DNA from 2 places in the Variovorax endophyticus genome. Region 1 is predicted to be linked to the other one. Evidence: riboswitches for the same ligand, from Rfam matches in the RefSeq annotation. Region 1 holds a riboswitch; the other holds the start of a gene.
The links. A riboswitch is a leader RNA that binds a small molecule or an ion and turns the genes downstream of it on or off. The one in region 1 is predicted to bind thiamine pyrophosphate.
Positions count from the first base shown of each region.

Region 2: linked by a shared signal. The riboswitch ahead of KV106_RS27190 (purine-cytosine permease family protein) and the one ahead of thiC (phosphomethylpyrimidine synthase ThiC) in region 1 are both predicted to bind thiamine pyrophosphate.

Region 1 is NZ_JAHUTH010000048.1:520-10,715, forward strand. It holds gene thiC (phosphomethylpyrimidine synthase ThiC) at 1-1,473, opposite strand, end outside; TPP riboswitch at 1,565-1,670, opposite strand; gene KV106_RS37695 (YchJ family protein) at 1,723-2,169, opposite strand; gene KV106_RS37700 (helix-turn-helix transcriptional regulator) at 2,334-3,077, shown strand; gene iaaH (indoleacetamide hydrolase) at 3,079-4,533, opposite strand; gene KV106_RS37710 (metallophosphoesterase) at 4,713-5,546, opposite strand; gene KV106_RS37715 (acyl-CoA dehydrogenase family protein) at 5,560-6,687, opposite strand; gene KV106_RS37720 (glutamate carboxypeptidase) at 6,719-7,966, opposite strand; gene KV106_RS37725 (acetyl-CoA C-acyltransferase) at 8,053-9,237, opposite strand; gene aceK (bifunctional isocitrate dehydrogenase kinase/phosphatase) at 9,293-10,196, opposite strand, start outside.
Region 2 is NZ_JAHUTH010000024.1:9,279-19,474, forward strand. It holds gene KV106_RS27165 (LysR family transcriptional regulator) at 1-693, opposite strand, end outside; gene KV106_RS27170 (Bug family tripartite tricarboxylate transporter substrate binding protein) at 779-1,780, shown strand; gene KV106_RS27175 (aromatic ring-hydroxylating dioxygenase subunit alpha) at 1,777-3,003, shown strand; gene KV106_RS27180 (PDR/VanB family oxidoreductase) at 3,000-3,974, shown strand; gene KV106_RS27185 (adenylate/guanylate cyclase domain-containing protein) at 3,971-5,839, opposite strand; TPP riboswitch at 6,004-6,106, shown strand; gene KV106_RS27190 (purine-cytosine permease family protein) at 6,183-7,523, shown strand; gene thiD (bifunctional hydroxymethylpyrimidine kinase/phosphomethylpyrimidine kinase) at 7,462-8,316, opposite strand; gene KV106_RS27200 (FAD-dependent oxidoreductase) at 8,361-9,446, shown strand; gene thiS (sulfur carrier protein ThiS) at 9,443-9,649, shown strand; gene KV106_RS27210 (thiazole synthase) at 9,673-10,196, shown strand, end outside.

The sequences.
Region 1 (10,196 bases):
CAGGTGCTCCTTCGGCGTCACGTAGCACAGCATCGCCGTGCCGGCCCAGCCGATCATCGCCGCGCCGATCGCGCTCGCGATGTGGTCGTAGCCCGGCGCGATGTCGATCGTCAGCGGGCCCAGCGTGTAGAACGGCGCCTCGTGGCAGTGCTTGAGCTGCTCGTCCATGTTCGACTGGATCATGTGCATCGGCACATGGCCCGGGCCTTCGATCATGGTCTGCACGTCGTGCTTCCAGGCGATCTGCGTGAGCTCGCCGAGGGTGCGCAGCTCGGCGAACTGCGCCTCGTCGTTGGCATCGGCGCCGCTGCCGGGGCGCAGGCCGTCGCCGAGCGAGAAGCTCACGTCGTAGGCCTTCATGATGTCGCAGATGTCCTCGAAGTGCGTGTAGAGGAAGCTCTCCTTGTGGTGCGCGATGCACCACTTCGCCATGATCGAGCCGCCGCGCGAGACGATGCCGGTCATGCGGTCGGCCGTCAGGTGGATGAACGGCAGCCGCAGCCCGGCGTGGATGGTGAAGTAGTCGACGCCCTGCTCGGCCTGCTCGATCAGCGTGTCGCGGTAGATCTCCCAGGTCAGGTCCTCGGCCACGCCGCCCACCTTCTCGAGCGCCTGGTAGATCGGCACGGTGCCGATGGGCACCGGGCTGTTGCGCACGATCCAGTCGCGCGTGGTGTGGATGTTCTTGCCGGTCGACAGGTCCATCACGTTGTCGGCGCCCCAGCGGATCGCCCACACCAGCTTCTCCACTTCCTCCTCGATGCTCGAGGTGACGGCCGAGTTGCCGATGTTGGCGTTGATCTTCACCTTGAAGTTGCGCCCGATCGCCATCGGCTCCACCTCGGGGTGGTTGATGTTGGCGGGAATGATCGCGCGGCCGCGCGCCACCTCGTCGCGCACGAACTCGGGCGTGATGATGCGCGGGATGCTCGCGCCCATCGGGTTGCCGGCCACGCGCCTGGCGCGCTCCTCGTTGGCGAGGTACTCGGCCATCCACTCGCGCTTGCCGTTCTCGCGCAGCGCCACGTACTCCATCTCGGGCGTGACGATGCCGCGGCGCGCGTAGTGCATCTGCGTGACGTTGGCGCCCGACTTCGCGCGGCGCGGCGTGCGCTGCAGCGCCGAGGCGCCGGCGCGCAGCTCAGCCAGGCGCTGGGCATCGCGGTCCTCGTTCTTGGCGCCGTCGTCGAGCGCATGGTGCACGCGCCCCTCGTAGCTCTCGGTGTCGCCGCGCTCGGCGATCCAGGCACCGCGCACGTCGGGCAGGCCGCGGCGCACGTCGATCTCGACCTTCGGGTCGGTGTAGGGACCCGAGGTGTCGTAGAGCGACACGGTCTCGCCGTTGGTGAGCTTCACGTCGCGCACCGGCACGAACAGGTCGGGCCGGCTGCCGGGGATGACGCACTTGTGCGACGCGGGGAAGGGCTCGCGCGTGAGCGAGAGCAGGGAGGTGAACTTGTCGGGGGCATTCATGCGGGGCACTCCTTGTGGATGGAAAGGGTGCTCCGCAATCGCTCGGTGGGCTGTGGGCGCCATCCCGGGTGGGGAGGGACGACGGACCGAAGCCAGGGAGTGCAGCTCTTCTTACGCCGGTATGACCCGGATCAAGTTCGCGGGTCGGCAGCTTTGCCATCTCAGCACGCCACATGCGTGCACCCCGGAGCGGGGCCGATTGTGCGAGCGCCGGCGTTCGCCGTCAACCGCCCGCGTCAATGCGGGGTATCAGGCCCGGGCTTGCAGGTCGCCGTCGACGTAATACCAGCGCGACAGGCCCGCGGCGTCGGACTCGCGCACGAAGCGGCTGCGCTCGTGCAGCCGCGAGGCCGTGCCCGAGGCGCCGCGCTGGCGCGCGACGAACTCGACCTCGGCATGGTCGGCATCGCTCATCGAGCGGCCGCGCACGTCGAGCCCGAGCCAGCGCACGCCGGGCTCGAAGTCGAGCGAGGCCGGCCGCGTGCTCGCGTGCCAGGTGCCGAGCAGGTACTCGGCACGCTCGCGCACGAAGGCCGTATAGCGCGAACGCATCAGCGATTCGGCATCGGGGGCGGGGGTGTGCTCGAAGTCGTCGAGGTAGCGGCCGCAGCACATCGCGTAGGCGATGGGCTTGTCGCGGCGGTCGGTGCGGCCGCAGGGGCAGGGTGCGGTGGAGGGATCGGGAACGCTGGGCATGGAGGCCCCTATTGGAACACCGCGCGGGCCGGGCCCTCCAGAGGGCAAGCCCTGGGGCCGCGGGCATCCACCCTTGGCGTGCCGCTTGCTACCCGCTAACGTGGCGCCCCGGAGACCGGGGTTGACCACGGGAAGACAACGCACACCATCGAGGAACAACGGCCATGTACCTGAGCGCTTCCGAACAGCAGGCCCTGCGCGGCGTGTTCACGCTGCTCGCGCGCGACGACGAGGGCGGCGAGCGCGAGATTCGCGAGCGCCTCGGCCATGCGCTGCTCGGCCTGCTGCGGGCCGACCAGTTCGCCTCCTTCGTCTGGGACGCCGAGCGCGGCGGCTTCGGCTCGCGCGTGGCGATCAACATGGCGCCGGCCAACCTCGACACCTATGCGCAGTGGCACCAGCACCACGACCCCATCACCTTCGTGCTGCAGTCGCGCCGCCGCGCCACGCGCGTGACCGAGGTGATGCCGCAGCGCGAACTGATGCGCACGCCCTTCTTCAACGACTTCCTCGCGCGCGACGGGCTGCATTGGGGCCTGAACCTTCATGCCTTCGACGGCGAGCGCGCGCTCGGCGACCTGCGCATCTGGCGCCGCAAGGAGCGCGGCGATTTTGGCGCGCGCGAGACGCTGATGCTCGACCTGATCGAGCCCGCGTTCGCGGGCGCGCTGCGGCGCGCGCAGCAGCGCACGGGCGGCGCGGGAAGCGCGGCCGCCTCGCCCTGGGCCAGCCTCAGCGCGCGCGAGCAGCAGGTGGCGCGCGCCGTGCGCGAGGGCCTCACCGACAAGGACATCGCGCGCCGCATGGCGGTGGGCGTGCCCACGGTGCGCACCTACCTGCGGCGCATCTTCGACAAGCTCGGCATCGAGCGCCGTTCGGCGCTCGCGGGCGTGCTGCCGCGCGACTGAATCACTTCGCCGCCGGCAGCCGCCCCAGCAAGGGCTCGATCGCCAGGCCCAGCGCCAGCAGGCGGCGGTCGCTGCCCGCGGGGCCGTCGAGCTCGAGCCCGATCGGCAAACCGCTGGTCGCGCCCAGCGCCGAGGGCAGCTGCAGGCCCGGAATGCCCGCGTTGCTGCCGGGGTCGGTGTTCTGGATCAGCGCGCTGAAGTTCTCGGGGCTGCTGGCCTCGGGCGCGGCCAGCAGCGCCACCTGCGGCACGGTCGGGAACACCAGCGCGTCGAGCCGGTGCTTCGTGAAGGTGTCGCGGTAGAGCTTCTGCAGCGCCGGGCGCGCCACGCGCATCGCGTTGTCGTAGGCCGGCCTGGCGTCGACCGTGCCGTTCGCGGCCGGCAGCTTGCGCGGCAGCACCAGGCCGTCGAAGGTGCCCTTGACGTCGGGGCTGGCGATGCCCGCGGCGAGCTGCTTCAGGTCGATGCCGGTGTCGTACTTCGCGAGGTAGGCCGCCATGTCGTCGTTCGCCTCGTAGAGCGCGACCGGGAAGCCCACCGCGCCGTTGAGCTCGCCGAGCTTCGGCATCTCGAGCTCGACCAGCGTGACGCCGGCCGCGCGCAGCTTCGCGAGCGCGGCATCGGTGGCGGCGCGGGTGTCGGCATCGAGGTTCGCGAAGAAGGCCGGCACCACGCCGAGCCGCACGCGCTTCAGGTTGGCGGGACGCACCGCCGCGCCGCCCGCGATCGCGCGGTCGAGCAGCACCAGGTCGGCCACCGACAGCGCCATCGGGCCGGCGGTGTCGCGCGTGTGCGAGATCGGCGCGATGCCCTGCTGCGGATAGCGCCCCATCGAGGGCCGAAGCGACGCGCAGCCGTTGAAGGCACAGGGAATGCGCACCGAGCCGCCGGTGTCGGTGCCCAGCGCGGCCGACACCATGCGCGCGCCCAGCGCCGCGCCATTGCCCGAGGAGGAGCCGCCCGCGATGCGGCGCGGGTCGTAGGCATTGCGCACGCCGACCTCGGGGCCCGAGGGGAAGGCCGGGTTGTAGCCGGTGACGCCGAAGGCCAGCTCGTGCATGTGGGTCTTGCCCAACACGATGGCGCCGGCCGCGCGCAGCTTCGCGACCACCGGCGCGTCGGCTGCCGGCACGAAGCCCTTGAGCGCGGGCGTGCCGGCGCTGGCGGGCAGGCCGCGCACCTGGATGTTGTCCTTGATCGCCACCGGCAGGCCATCGAGCGGCTTGCAGGCCGCGCCCGGCTTGCGCGCGGCATCGGCGGCGCGCGCAGCCGCGAGCGCGCCCTGTTCGTCGAGCGTGATGAAGGCGTTGAGATTGGCCTTCGCCCTGGCCTGCGCGACGTAGGCCGTGACCAGCTGCTCGCTGGTCAGCCGGCCGGCGCAGAGCTCGCGCACCGCGTCGCTGGCGGTCAGGGTGGCGATGTCGGGCGCGGCCGGCTGCTGGGCCTGGGCACCCATGGCGAGCACGGCGAGCGCACACGCTGCAAGACGCGCCGGGCGGCGCAAGGGGGCGGAAGAAGAACGGGTCATGGCGGCGGCCTCGATGAACGAACGGAAGGCCGCCATCGTGCGCCGCCGCGCGGCGGCTGTCTGTCGTCGAAACCGATGACAAGGCGCGGGTGCGCGATCGGTGGTTCCTACTCGAACAGCACCCACTCGGGCCGCATGTTGAGGCGCACCGGCAGGATGCTCACGCCCAGGCCGCTGGTCACGTACATGCGCCGGCCGTGGTTCTCGATCCAGCCATAGGCCCAGGTGCGCGGCGCCGCGCCGGGCACGATCGGCGCGCCATAGCCCGGCACCCAGACCTGGCCGCCATGGGTGTGGCCGGCCACGGTGAGCACCGGCGCGGGCGCGGCGAGGCGCGGCATCCCGGCCAGGCTCGCGGGGTCGTGCATCAGCACCAGCGTGGGAGCGCCGGCCGGCACGCGCGACAAGGCGCGATCGGGCCGCGAATGACCGGTGGAGTGGTCGCCGATGCCCACCACCCAGAGCTCGCGCCCGGGCAGCGACACGGCATCGTTCTCGAGCATCACGATGCCCTGCGCCGACAGTGCGTGCGTGATGCGCGCGCCGTCGTGCCACCAGTCGTGGTTGCCGAGCACCGCGTACACGCCCAGCGGCGCCTTCAGCCGCCCGAGCACCTCGGCCATGGTCTCGATCGGCAGCGGCTCGTCGCCGCCGTGGCCGGCCAGGAAGTCGCCGGGCAGCAGCACCAGGTCGGGCTGCGCGGCATTGATGGCGTCGACGATGCGGCGCGCGCGCTCCACGTCGGTCACGCGCCAGAGGCTGCGTTCGGTCAGGTGCCAGTCGCTCGCGACCGCGATGCGCAGCCGCGGCTGCGCGCCCCAGGCGGCGCTGTCCAGCGTCTCGGTGCGCGCCGCGACCCAGCGCGGCTCGATCGCGACGCTCCAGAGGCCGAGCGCGGCCAGCGCGAGCGCCGCGAAGGCGCGCCATCCGGGGCGGCGCATCAGCGCGGCCGGCTCACAGCGCCCGCTGGATCAGCAGCTTCTGGATGTCCGAGGTGCCTTCGTAGATCTGGCACACGCGCACGTCGCGGTAGATGCGCTCGAGCGGGAAGTCGTTCACGTAGCCGTAGCCGCCCAGGGTCTGGATCGCGGCGCTGCACACGCGCTCGGCCATCTCGCTCGCGAACAGCTTGGCCATCGCGGCCTCTTTGAGGCAGGGGCGGCCGGCATCGCGCAGGCTCGCGGCATGCCAGATCAGCTGGCGCGCGGCCTCGAGCTGCGTGGCGCAGTCGGCGAGCCGGAAGCCCACGGCCTGCTGGTCGAAGATGGACCCGCCGAAGGCCTGGCGCTCCTTGGCATAGGCCACGGCCACGTCGAAGGCGCTGCGCGCCATGCCCACGCTCTGCGCCGCGATGCCGATGCGGCCGCCCTCGAGCGCGCCGAGCGCGATCTTGTAGCCCTCGCCCTCGGCGCCGATCAGGTTCTCCGCCGGGATGCGGCAGCCGTCGAAGTTGATCTGCGCGGTGTCGCTGCTGTGCTGGCCGAGCTTGTCCTCGAGCCGCGCCACCTGGTAGCCCGGCGCGTCGGTCGGTACGATGAAGGCGCTCATGCCGCGCTTGCCCGCGGCCTTGTCGGTGACCGCGATCACGATCGCCACCTGGCCGTTCTTGCCGCTGGTGATGAACTGCTTCACGCCGTCGATCACATAGCCGTCGGCGTCCTTGCGCGCGGTGGTGCGCAGGCTCGAGGCATCGCTGCCGGCCTGCGGCTCGGTCAGGCAGAAGGCGCCGAGCATCCGCCCCTGCGCGAGCGGCTCGAGCCACTGCTTCTTCTGCCGCGCATTGCCGTAGCGCATCAGGATCGCGTTGACGGGGCAGTTGGTCACGCTGATCGCGGTGCTGGTGCCGCCGTCGCCGGCCGCGATCTCCTCGAGCACCAGCGCGAGCGTGAGGTAGTCGAGGCCGGCGCCGCCGTGCTCCTCGGGCACGCAGATGCCGTAGGCACCGAGCGCCGCGAGGCCCTGGTGCACTTCCTTCGGGAAGCTGTGTTCGCGGTCCCACTTCGGCGCGTGGGGCCAGAGTTCGGCCTGCGCGAAGTCGCGCACGGCGTCGCGGATGGCTTCCTGGTCGGTGCTCAGCAGCATGGCGTGTCTCCTCGTGTCGTTCTCGTCGTCGTTACTTGCCGGAACCCAGGTCCATGATCAGGCGGGCGGCCATGTACAGGCGGCGCGGGATCGCGCTGATGTCCACGTACTCGGCCTTGTCGCTGTGGTAGCCGAAGCCCGGCAGGCCCAGGCTCTCGATCACGGGCTTGCCCGACAGCGCCGCGTAGGCCGCGTCGGTGCCGCCGCCGGTGCGTTCTTCCACGCCCAGCGTGCCGCCGGCTTCCTTGTAGTAGCCCACCGCCTTGTCGACCAGCTTCCTGCCGCCCTCGCCGGCATTGAAGGCCGGGCGGCCGCGCGTGACGATCACCTTCACGTCGGCATCGGGCAGCTTCTTCTGCTGCGCGCGCTCCTCGAGCGTCTTCATCGCGGCATCGAAGTCCTCGTTGCGCGCATAGCGCACGTCGGCGTTGAGCGTGGCGCTGGCCGGGATGATGTTCGAGACGTTGCCGGCCTTGGCGATGGTCCAGTTGAAGCGCAGGTTCTTCGACTTGTCGTCGATGCTCATGGTGCGCAGCACCAGGTCGGAGGCCTCGACCAGCGCGTTCACGCCGAGGTCGGGCGCGGCGCCCGCGTGCGAGGCCTTGCCCGTGATGTTGACCTGCACGTAGGCGATGCCCGAGGTGCCGAGCGAGAGCTTCTCGTCGCCGGCGCCGGTGGGCTCGAACGAGAGCACGTAGTCGGCCAGCTTGGCCTCTTCCTGGATCAGGTCGCGCGAGCCGAAGGAGCCCTTCTCCTCGTCGGTGTTGAACAGCACGGTGATGGTGCCGTAGTCGCGCACGCCGTAGTCCTTGAGCAGCTTGAGCGTGTGCAGGATCACGGCATTGCCGCCCTTGTCGTCGGCGATGCCGGGGCCGTAGGCCTTGTCGCCCTCGATGCGGAACGGCGCCTTGGCGAGCGTGCCCTTGAGGTAGACGGTGTCCATGTGCGACATCAGCAGCAGGTTCTTGCCGCCGCGGCCCTTGAGCTTACCGACGATGTTGTCGCCCACCACCAGGCCGGCCGACTTGCTGCGCGTGACGGTGAAGCCCAGGTTCTTCAGTTCGGCCTCGAGGAAGTTGCCCGCCGCGGCGATGCCCTCGGCGTCGCCGGTGCCGGTCTCGATGTTGACCAGCTTCTCGAGCGTCTTGATGACGGCGGGCTGCTCGTCGGTGGCGGCCTGGAACAGCACGTTGTCGCGCTTCTGCGCCCAGGCGGCCGGCGCGAGCAGGGCGCCCGCGAGCATGGCGGCGATGACGTTGCGTGAATGAAAGGGACGCATGGGACCTCCTGCTTTTCTGCGATTCGTTCTCTGAAACAATGAAAGTCCGCCGGCCATGCAGGCCGGTGGACGCGGCGCCGTGCTTTTTACAGCAGCTCGAGCGCCACGGCGGTGCCTTCGCCGCCGCCGATGCACAGCGTGGCCACGCCGCGCTTCCTGCCCTGCGCCTTGAGCGCGTGGATCAGCGTGACCATGATGCGCGCGCCGCTGGCGCCGATCGGATGGCCCAGCGCGCAGGCGCCGCCGTGGATGTTGACGCGGTCGTGCGACACGTCGAGCTCGTGCATCAGCGCCATCGGCACCACCGCGAAGGCCTCGTTGACTTCCCACAGGTCCACGTCCTTGACGGCCCAGCCGGTCTTCTTGAACAGCTTGGCCACGGCGCCCACCGGCGCGGTCGAGAACCACTCGGGCTGCTGCGCGTGCGTGGCATGCCCGACGATGCGCGCGATCGGCTTCGCGCCGATCTTCTTCGCATGCGACTCGGTCATCATGACCAGCGCGGCGGCGCCGTCGTTGATCGACGAGCTCGAGGCGGCGGTGATGGTGCCGTTCTCCTTCTTGAACGCCGGCTTGAGCGTCGGGATCTTGTCGAGCTTGACCTTGCCCGGGCCTTCGTCGATGGCGATCAGCGTGTCGCCGCCGCGGCCCTTGACCGTGACCGGCACGATCTCGTCCTTGAACAGGCCGGTGTCGGTGGCCTTCTTGGCGCGCTCGACGCTGGCGATGGCGAAGGCGTCCTGCTGCTCGCGCGTGAACTTGTACTTGGCCGCGCAGTCCTCGCCGAAGGTGCCCATCGAGCGGCCCGGCTGGTAGGCGTCCTCGAGGCCGTCGAGCATCATGTGGTCGAAGATGCGGTCGTGGCCCATGCGGTAGCCGCCGCGGCCCTTGAGCATCAGGTAGGGCGCGTTGGTCATGCTCTCCATGCCGCCCGCCACCATCACGTCGTGCGTGCCGGCCAGCAGCAGGTCGTGCGCGAGCATCGCGGCCTTCATGGCCGAGCCGCACATCTTGCTGAGCGTGACCGCGCCGGCGCTGTCAGGCAGGCCGCCCTTGTAGGCCGCCTGGCGCGCGGGCGCCTGGCCCTGGCCCGCCATCAGGCAGTTGCCGAACAGCACCTCGCCCACGCTGTCGGGCGCGATGCCGGCACGCTCGACGGCGGCCTTGATCGCGGCGCCGCCGAGGTCGTGCGCCGCGAGGGAGGAGAAGTCGCCCTGGAAGCTGCCCATGGGGGTGCGGGCGGCGCCGACGATGACGATGGATTCGGACATGTGAGTGCTCCTTGATGCTGGAAAAAGAATGCGGGTCCGCGGATGCGAAGGCCCGTCAGGAATGCGCCGCCTGCTCCTCGTCGCGGAAGCGTTGCGACTCTTCGTACGGGAACACGTCCAGCATCTGGCCGGCCTGGATGCGTTCCTTGTGGTGTTGCCAGAAAGCAGCGTCGAGCAGGTCGGCGTGGTGCGCCATGAAGGCTTCGCGCACGTCCTTGTTGCCCAGCAGGAAGGGCTCGAAGGTCTCGGGGAACACGTCCTTCGGGCCGACCGAATACCAGACCTCGCCGCTCATCTCCTCTTCCTCGTTGCGCGGCGCGGGCACCTTGCGGAACTGGCAGTCGGTGATGTATTCGATCTCGTCGTAGTCGTAGAACACGACCTTGCCGCCGCGCGTGACGCCGAAGTTCTTCCACAGCATGTCGCCCGGGAAGATGTTGGCGGCCACCATGTCCTTGATCGCATTGCCGTATTCGATCACCGCCTGCTCGAGCTGCTCCCTGGCGCGCCTGGCCTGCGCCGGGCTCTCGGGATGCGCGAGCATGTCGAAAGCCTCCTGCAGGTAGATGTTCAACGGGATCATGCGGCGCTCGATGTAGACATGCTTGAGCACCAGCTCCATCTCCCCGTTGCCGTCGCGGTCGCCGATCTCGAGCTGGCTGGGCGCGAACTTGCGGATCTCCTCGATCAGCGCGGGCTCGAAGCGGTCGAGCGGAAAACCCACGTCGCTGTACTCGAGCGTGTCGGCCATGCGGCCCACGCGGTCGTGCTGCTTCACGAGCATGTACTTGCCCTTGATCTGCTCGCGCGTGGTGTCCTTCGGCGGCGGATAGAAATCCTTGATGACCTTGAACACGAACGGGAACGAGGGCAGGTCGAACACCAGCATCACCATGCCCTTGATGCCGGGCGCGATGCGGAAGCGGTCGCTCGAGTAGTTGAGGTGCGAGAGGAAGTCG
Region 2 (10,196 bases), on a different contig from region 1:
GGTCATGGCCACGCTCATGCTGCGCTGGCGGCCCTGGCGCGCGAGCACCTGGTCGATCAGGTCGTCGAGCGCCGAGCTGCCATAGCCCAGGAACACGTGCGGCGCGGCGCAGAAGTCGTCGAGCGAGGCGGCCTCGCCCAGGGTCGGATGGCCGCGGCGCACCGCGACCACGTAGCGGTCCTCGTAGAGCAGCGCCGATTCGCAGTCGCTCGGCGGCTGCAGCCGCGGCAGCACGGCGACATCGAAATCGCCCTTGCGCAGCCGCTCGGTCAGCGTGAGGAAGGAGCTGGTCTCCCAGTACAGCCGCACGCGCGAACCGCAGGCCACGAGCTCGTTGGCCAGCCGCGGCAGCAGCAGGTGGCTCGCGTAGTCGCCGCCCGAAATGCGGAAGATGCGCTGCGAATGCTCGGGCTGGAAGCGGTCGTCGGGCTCGAGCATGGCCGACAGGTCGGCCAGCACACGCTCGACCTGGCCCGCGAGCGCCGTGGCGCGCGCGGTGGGCTGCACGCCGTGCGCGGTGCGCGTGAACAGCGGGTCGTCGAAGGTCTCGCGCAGCCGGTTGAGCGAGGCGCTCACCGCGGGCTGGCTCAGGAACAGGCGCGTCGCCGCGCGCGACACGCTGCGCTCACGCATCAGCGCATCGAAGGTCCGCAGCATGCCGACGTCGAGGCTGCGGATATCACGTCGGGCCATATCTCATATCCAAAGCTTCGAATTGCCCGGGGCACGGGCGGTACTTATCGTCGGGTCCACAAGTACAGCACGACCTGGAGACACGATGAATCCGTTGCGACCCCAGCCGACGCGCCGACGCGCGCTCGGCCTTCTCGGCGCCGTCATGGCCGGCGCCGCCGGCCCGGCCTTCGCGCAGGCGAGTCCGCCCAACTTCCCGACCCGCGTGGTGCGCATCATCCCCTTCGGCTCGGGCGGCGGGCCGATGGACTCGATCGCGCGCATCTACGCCGAGAAGCTCAAGGCGCGCTGGAACCAGCCGGTGATCGTCGAGCCCCGGCCCGGCGCCAGTGGCACCATCGCCGCCGATGCGGTCGCCAAGGCGGCGCCCGACGGCTACACGGTGCTGCTGACGCTGCCGCTCACGCACATCAACAACGTGGTGCTGCAGCCGCGCCTGCCCTACGACCCGGTGAAGGACTTCGAGCCGCTGTCGCAGCTCGCGACCGGCGGGCCGATGCTGATCGCGCGCGCCTCGGCGCCGTTCTCGAACGTGCGCGAGTTCGTCGCCTACGCCAAGGCGCACCGCGGCATCAGCTACGGCACCTGGGGCAACGGCTCGAACGCCCACCTGTTCGGCGAGCTGCTCGCGCGCCAGGCCGGCATCGACCTGATCCACGTGCCCTACAAGGCCGAGGCGGCCGCGCACAACGACCTGTTCGGCGAGGCGCTGGGCGTGGCCTGGGCCAACCCGGCCACCGCGCGCGGGCTGGCCCAGGCCGGCCGCATCAAGGTGCTGGGCATCACCGGAAGGCGCCGCGTGCGCTCGATGCCCGAGGTGCCGACCTTCGCCGAGCAGGGCTTCGCGGGCTTCGACCTCGACAGCTGGATCGGCGTCTACGCGCCCGCGAAGACGCCGCAGCCGGTGCTCGACGAATGGGTCGCCGCGCTGCAGGCGGTCACGCGCCAGCCCGACGTGCAGGAGCGGCTGGCCGGCTACGGCTTCGAGCCGCTGGGCAGCACGCCGGCCGAGTTCCGCGCCGGCCAGAAAGCCGATTTCCCCCGTGTCGCGGACCTGATCAAGGCCGCAGGAGTCACCCCCGAATGAGCACCGTCCTTCCCTCCTCCTCTTCCACGGCCGAATGGCAGCCGGTCGCCATCGACACCGGCACCGCCTACGGCCGCAAGCCGCCGAGCCACAAGGCCGAGCTGACCGAGGTCGGCGCCGGCACGCCGATGGGCGAGCTGCTGCGGCGCTACTGGCATCCGATCGGGCTGGCCGCCGATGCCAGCGACACGCCGCGCCAGGTGCGCGTGCTCGGCGAGGACCTGATCCTGTTCCGCGACAAGACCGGCCGGCCCGGCCTGGTGCACTGGCGCTGCGCCCACCGCGGCGCCTCGCTCTACTACGGCCGCGTGGAGGAAGGCGGCATCCGCTGCTGCTACCACGGCTGGATGTTCGACGTGCAGGGCCACTGCGTCGACCAGCCCTGCGAGCCCGAGAACGGCGCGCGCACGCGCGGACGCGTGCGCCAGCCCTGGTACCCGGTCGAGGAGCGCTACGGCCTGGTCTGGGCCTACCTCGGCCCGGCCGAGAAGAAGCCGGTGCTGCCGCGCTACGACTGCCTGGAGGTGCTCGACGAGGGCGAGACGCTCGAGGCCGACGACAACAGCATCGGCGGCGGCGGGCCGCGGATCATTCCCTGCAACTGGCTGCAGCACTACGAGAACGTGGCCGACCCCTTCCACGTGCCGGTGCTGCACGGCAGCTTCAGCGGCACCCAATTCGTGGCGCTGATGGGCCAGATGCCCGAGGTGAACTTCGAGAGCACCGAGACCGGCGTGATGATCACCTCGATCCGCCGGCTCGAGGACGGCCGCGTGTTCCGCCGCGTGGCCGGGCCGGTGCTGCCGACCCTGCGCGTGGTGCCGAACCCGCGCGTGGCGGCCTATGGCCGGGTCGAGTCGATCGGCTGGGTGCTGCCGATCGACGACCACAGCTTCCGCATCTACACCGTGGGCCGGGTGAAGCAGCCCGGCGATCTCGCGCGGGTGCGCTCGCGCCTCAACGGCAAGCTGTGGGAGGAGCTCAGCGAGGAGGAGCACCGCCGCTTTCCCGGCGACTACGAAGCACAGGTGAGCCAGGGCGCGATCACCGCGCATTCGGAGGAGCACCTGGCGAGTTCCGACCGCGGCATCGTGATGCTGCGCCGGCTGCTGCAGCGCCAGCTCGACGCGCTGCGCGAGGGCCGCGACCCGGCCGGCGTGAGCTTCGACGCCGACGCGCCGCCGGTGCGCTTCGAGGCCGGCAACTTCCTGCAGGGCGAATGAGCGCGGCCGTCGAACGCATCGCGGTGCGCGTCGCGCGCAAGACGATCGAGGCCGAGGGCATCGCGGGCTTCCGGCTCGAGGCGGCCGGCGGCGGCGCGCTGCCGCCCTTCGAGGCCGGCGCGCACATCGAGGTGCTGCTGCCCGGCGGCCTGGTGCGGCCCTACTCGCTGTGCAACCCGCCCGCGCGGGCGCCCGGCCACTACGAGATCGGCGTGCTGCGCGAGGCGGCATCGCGCGGCGGCTCGCGCGCGCTGCACGAGGCGGTGGCCGAAGGCACGCTGCTGCAGGTCGGCGCGCCGCGTAATCTGTTCGCGCTCGATGAAGGGTCCGATCACAGCCTGCTGCTGGCCGGCGGCATCGGCATCACGCCGCTGCTCGCGATGGCGCACCGGCTCGCGGCGCTCGGCCGCGATTTCGCGCTGCACTGCTGCAGCCGCAGCGCGGCGCGCGCGGCCTACCGCGAGCGGCTGCGGGCGGCGGCCTTCGCCGACCGGGTGTTCTTCCACGACGACGACGGCCCGCCCGCGCAGCGCATCGACCTGGCCGCCACCATCGGCGCACCGGCGCCTGGGCGCCAGCTCTACGTCTGCGGGCCGAAGGGCTTCATCGAAGCGGTGCGCGCCACGGCCCGCGCGCGCGGCTGGCCCGAGGGGCGCGTGCATTTCGAATGCTTCGCGGGCACGCTGCCGCCCGTCGAAGAGGCCGGCAGCTTCGAGGTGCAGCTGCGCAGCAGCGGCCGCGTGGTGCGCGTGCCGGCCGCGCTCAGCGTGGTGGACGCGCTCGCGGCCGAGGGCATCGAGATCCCGGTGTCCTGCGCCCAGGGCGTCTGCGGCACCTGCCTCACGCGCGTGCTCGAGGGCGAGGTCGCGCACCACGACCTGTTTCGCACGCCCGCCGAGCAGGCGGCCAACGACCAGTTCCTGCCCTGCTGCTCGCGCGCGCGCTCGCCACGGCTGGTGCTCGATCTCTAGGGTGCCTCTTTCTCCTCGAGCAGTTCGTGGAGCACCATGCGCGTCTGCCGGCCGCGCAGCGCCACCTGCTCCTCGATGCGGCGCGTGGGCAGCCGCCCCGCGAGCCCCGCATGGGTGGTGTCGGACATCAGCGTGCGCGTGCCCAGCTCCTTGTTGCTGCCCTCGATGCGGCTCGCGGCGTTGATCACGTCGCCGAGCGCGGTGTAGGAGAGCCGGTCGCTGGACCCGAGCACGCCGGCGATCACCACCCCGGTATGCATGCCGATGCGCGTGTGGAAGGGCTGCAGCCCCTCGGCCCGCCAGCGGCGATTGAGCTCGGCCATCTCGGCATGCAGCTCGAGCGCCGCGAGGCAGGCGCGGTACTCCGCATCGGGCAATTCGAGCGGCGCGCCCCACAGCACCATGATGCCGTCGCCCATGTACTTGTCGACCACGCCGCCATGGCGCGCGAACACGCGCTGCGCGAGGTTGAAGTACTCGGTGAGCTGGCGCACCAGCAGGTCGGCCGGCAGCGATTCGGCGATGCTCGTGAAGCCCTCGACGTCGGTGAACATCGCCGTGATGCGGCGCGGCGAACCACCGGGCGCCAGCGCGTGGCCCTCGGCCACGAGCTGGCGGATCAGGTGCACCGGCACGAACTTGCTGAAGGCCCGCAGGCTGCGCGCGGAATCGTCGAGCGCCTGGTTCAGGTGCTGGATCTCGAGCACGCGGCTTGGCTGCTGCGGCAGGTCGTCGAGCTCGAGCCGGCCGATGCGGCGCGCGGTCTGCGACAGGTTCTCGATCGGCGCGGTCACCAGCTTCGACAGCCGCAGCGAGATGAAGAGCGCGAAGGCCAGGAAGGCCAGGGTCAGCAGCAGGCCCCAGCGCACCAGGCGCTCGAGGCCGGCGAGCAGCTCGGCCTCGGGCTCCCAGCTGATCAGTTCCCAGCCCGTGGGGCCGATGCGCGAGGACTCGACCCGGTAGCGCTCGCCCGCATGGGTGACCACGAAGCTCTCGTCCTCGACGTTCTCCGAGATGCCGTGCGCCAGCATGTGGGCATGCACCGCGCCGAGCACGCCGCCCTCGGGCAGGCGCAGTTCGCGCACCGGATCGGGATGGTCGCTGCGCGCCAGCACATGGTGGTCGTCGCTCAGCAGCACGCTCTGGCCCGGGCCGCGGCTGCCGAACTGGCGCACCAGCGTCGACAGGTGGCCCAGCGACAGGTGGCCGACCACCACCAGCGACTGCAGGTGCCGCCCTTCCCCGTCGAGCCGCTCGGCCGGCTGGGCGTAGCTCACGCCGAGCTCCTCGCCGTCGTCGAAACGGAACGGCGGCGTCCACACCGGCGCCTTCCGTGCCAGCGCCTCGCGGTACCAGGCGCGCTCGGTGGCGTCGTGGTCGCTGCGGAAGGATTCGATGCGCGTGGTCGCGAAGCGCTGGCGCGGATCGCCGCCCTCGATGTCGACCGAGCGCTTGTATGCCCAGGTCTCGGTGCTGAAGGCCGGATCGCGCACCACCTGGCGGATCGCCGACACCGGGTAGCGCTCGGCCATCAGCAGATGACCGTCGTCGCTGGCCACGCCGAGGCTGTCGAGCTCGGTCGCTTCCTCGAGCAGGGTCCACAGCATCTCGGCACTGCGCTCGCCGTCCTCGCCCAGCGGATGCAGGCTCGGCGAATCGCCGACGGCATGCACCACCGCCTGGGTCTTGGCGAGGAAGGCCAGCACGTTGTCCTCGACGCGGTCATGGCTCACCTTGTGCGCCGACTCGCCGACGCGCGACACCAGCCGCTGCGCGCCCCAGTAGCCGAGCGCCACCAGCAGCAGCGACTGGACCAGCGCGACGGCGCAGACGATGGTGCCGACGTCGACCCGGAAGCGCCTCATGCGCGTGGCGGCCGAGGCTTTGGCGGCGGAATCCGTGGAGCCCGGGGGCGGCGTTGCTTCTGTCATGCATTCCCTTTCGGCGCGTTCGGAGCGCCTGCATTTGTTGTGGCGCGGATTGTCTTCGGCCGCGCGCATAGCCCCCACGGCCCGGCGGGACTAAAATGGCGCTTCGCTAGGGGTGTTGGGTCGGCTTGCCGACCCGGCTGAGAAAGTCCCTTTGAACCTGATTGAGGTAATCCTCGCGCAGGGAAGCTGGTCCGGCGGCCTGTCACGTTCTCTCGCGTGCCAGCCGCGCCGCTGGAGCCTCGCCCACCTGCCAAACCTTTTGCCCGGAGCAAAACGGATGGCACACGACGACACATCGAATCCTCTCGCCAACGAGGCGCTGACGCCGCTGCCGGCGTCGCAGCGCGTCTTCCGCTGGCACGACCATGCCTCGCTCTGGTTCAGCCTGGGCGTGGGCCTGCTGGTGATGCAGATCGGCGCCTACCTGGTGCCGGCGGTGGGCACGCGCGACGCGGCGATCGCGATCGCGCTGGGTTCCTGCCTCGGCGCCGCGCTGCTGGCCTGGACCGCGCGCCTGGGCTGCGAGAGCGGCCTGGCCAGCGCGGGCCTGATGCATGCCACCTACGGCAGCGCCTTCGCGCGGCTGCCGGTGCTGCTCAACATCGTGCAGCTGGTGGGCTGGACCACCTTCGAGCTGGTGATCATGCGCGAGGGCACGCAGGCCATCGGCCAGTCGGTGGCCGGGCCGTGGCTGGGCAGCGCCTGGGGCGGCGTGGCGGCCACGCTGCTGTGGGGCGCGGTGCTGCTGGCGCTGCTCGCGGGCTCGATGGTGAAGCTGGTGCGGCGCTTCGTGAGCCGCTTCGGGCTGCCACTGGTGGTGCTGTCGCTGCTGTGGCTCAGCTGGCAGTTCGCAACCCAGTTGCATGCCAAGGGCTTCGACGCCTTCTGGTCGCGCCCGGGCGACGGCAGCATGGGCATGTTCGGCGCCCTCGACCTCGTGATCGCGATGCCGGTGTCGTGGCTGCCACTGGTGGCCGACTATGCGCGGCACGGCAAGCGCAGCGCGGGCGGGCTGGGCAGTGCCTTCAGCGGCACCTGGATCGGCTATGCGCTGGCCAACATCTGGTGCTATGCGCTGGGCGTGATGGTGGTCAGCGTGGCCGAGCCCGGCACCAGCCTGGTCACGGCGCTGCTGCTGGCGCAGGGCGGGCTGGTGGCGCTGGGCCTGATCCTGATCGACGAGCTCGACAACGCCTATGGCGACGTCTATTCGGGCTCGGTCTCCACCCACAGCCTGCTGCCGCGCTGGAGCGTGAAGCGCTGGGGCCTGCTGCTGGCCGTGCTGTGCATCGCGCTCGCGCTGGTGCTGCCGATGCACACGCTCGAGCCCTTCCTGCTGCTGCTGAGCTCGGTGTTCGTGCCGCTCTACGGCGTGATCCTCGGGCGGCTGGGCGGCGGCCGCGCGGTGGCGCCGGCCGGCGCGCGCCCCAAGGTCGACCTGGCGGCGGCGCTGATCTGGATCGCGGGCATCGCGGCCTACCACGCGCTCGCGAAATGGGCGCCGCAGTTCGGCTCGGCGCTGCCGACGCTGGCGCTGACCTTCGTGCTGGCCTGGCTCAGCCGGCCGAAGCCCGCAGCGGCAGGCGCTGCGTCGGCACTGGCGCAAAGCCGTGGTTGAGCGGGCCATGACCGGCGCCGACCTGCACATCGACAGCGGCCGCCATCGCGCCGAGGATGTAGGCGCGCGCGCGCTCCACCGCCTCGGGCAGCGCCGCGCCCAGTGCCAGGTGCGCGGCGATGGCCGACGACAGCGTGCAGCCGGTGCCGTGCAGGTTGCGGCTCTCGATGCGGCGCGAGGCCAGGCGCGTGCGCTCGCCACTGGATTGCAGCAGCACGTCGACCACCTCGCTGCCCGGCAGGTGGCCGCCCTTGAGCAGCACGGCGCGCGCGCCGAGCGCCAGCAGCTCGTCGGCCGCGCCGTCGAGCGCGCCGATGCCGTCGATCGCATGGCCGATCAGCAGGGCCGCCTCGTCGAGGTTGGGCGTGATCACCGCGGCGCGCGGGAACAGTTCGCGCACCAGCACCTGCACCGTCTCGGCCGCGATCAGGCGGTCGCCGCTGGTGGCGACCATCACGGGGTCGAGCACCACGTTCGGCAGGCGGTAGTGGTCGATGGCCCATGCCACGACCTCGACCACCTCGGGCGCATGCAGCATGCCGAGCTTGACCGCGTCGACGCCGATGTCCTCGACCACGGCCTGGATCTGCGCCTTGAGGAAGGCCGGCGGCACGCCGTGGATGCCTGTAACGCCAAGCGTGTTCTGCGCGGTGAGCGCGGTGATGGCCGTCATGCCGTAGCAGCCGAGGGCCGCGAAGGTCTTGAGATCGGCCTGGATGCCGGCACCGCCGCCGCTGTCGGAGCCGGCGATCGAGAGCACGCGCGCATAGCGCTGGGTGGGTCCTTGGGTCATGCCGAAAATTATCGACGCGATTCGAAGGTGCAAGGAGCATGGCGATGAAGCTGCCCTTCCGATCGGTGGCGATCCTCGGCGCGGGCCTCATGGGCCGGCTGATGGCCGTGACGCTCGCGCGGGCCGGCTGCCGCGTCGACCTCCACGAGGCCGGCAGTGCCGAGGCCGAAGGCGCGGCGGCGCGCGTGGCCGCGGCCATGCTCGCGCCGCTGGCCGAGTCGGCGGTGGCGCCGGTGCCGCTGGTGCGCATGGGCCACCATGCGCTGTCGCGCTGGCCCGAGCTGCTCGCGCCGCTGGCGCGGCCGGTGTTCTTCCAGCGCGAAGGCACGCTGGTGCTGTGGCACCGGCAGGATGCGAACGAGGCCGCGCGGCTCGCGCGCGTGCTGGCCCACACCGGCACGCAGGTGCCCGAGTTGGCGCCGATGCGCACGCTCGATGGCGCGGGCATCGAGGCGCTCGAGCCCTCGCTGGGCCGGCGTTTCGCCAGCGGCCTGTTCCTGCCCGGCGAAGGCCAGCTCGACAATCGCGCGCTGCTGGCCGCGCTGCTCGCGACGCTGCAGGCCGACGACAAGGTTACGCTGCACTGGCAATCGCCGCGCGCGCCCGAGGACTTCGCGCCCGGCTCGCCGGGCCAGCCCGACTGGCTGATCGACTGCCGTGGCCTCGGCGCCCGGCCGCAATGGAACGCGCTGCGCGGCGTGCGCGGCGAGGTGATCCGCGTGCATGCGCCCGACGTGACGCTGGCGCGGCCCACGCGGCTCGTGCATCCACGCTATCCGCTCTACATCGCGCCCAAGCCCGAAGGCCTGTTCGTGATCGGCGCGACCGAGATCGAATCGGACGACATGTCGCCCGCGAGCGTGCGCTCCACGCTCGAGCTGCTCAGTGCCGCCTACGCAGTGCACAGCGGCTTCGCCGAGGCGCGCATCGTCGAGATCGCGACGCAGTGCCGCCCCACCCTGCCCGACAACCTGCCCGCGCTGCGTCAGCCGCGGCCGCGCGTGCTGCAGATCAACGGCCTGTACCGCCACGGTTTCATGATCGCGCCCGCGCTGCTCGACGCCGCGATGGAGTGGCTCGCGCAGGGCCGCTCGCCGCTCGCGCAAGGCTTCGGCCTGGAGACCCCATGACGACGATGAACATCCTGATCAACGACAAGCCCTTCGCGCTGCCCGAGCACGCCACGCTGACCGACGCACTCGCCGCGCTGAATGCCACGCTGCCCTTCGCGGTGGCCGTGAACCGCGAGTTCGTGCCGCGCTCGGCCTATGCCACGCGCGCGCTGCGGCCCGACGACCGCGTCGAAGTGATCCGCCCCGTGACGGGCGGCTGAACGCATTGATGGAGACAAGACCGATGACCACGACCCCGAACGATCCGCTGGTGCTCTACGGCGAGACCTTCCACAGCCGCCTGCTGCTGGGCACCGCGCGCTACCCCTCGCCCGACCTGCTCGAGGCCGCCGTGAAGCGCGCGAAGCCCGCGATGCTCACGGCCTCGCTGCGGCGCCAGACCGCGAACCAGGGCTCGGGCAACAGCGAGCTCGGCAACGGCTTCTGGGAACTGCTGCGCCGGCTCGAGGTGCCGGTGCTGCCCAACACCGCGGGCTGCCACAGCGTGCAGGAAGTGGTCGCCACCGCGCAGATGGCGCGCGAGCTGTTCGACACGCCGTGGATCAAGCTCGAGCTGATCGGCGACGACTACACGCTGCAGCCCGACACGCTGAACCTGGTCGATGCCGCCTCGCAGCTGATCCGCGACGGCTTCAAGGTGCTGCCCTACTGCACGGAGGACCTGGTGCTGTGCCAGCGGCTGGTCGACGTCGGCTGCCAGGCCGTGATGCCCTGGGCCGCGCCGATCGGCACCGGCCGCGGGCCGGT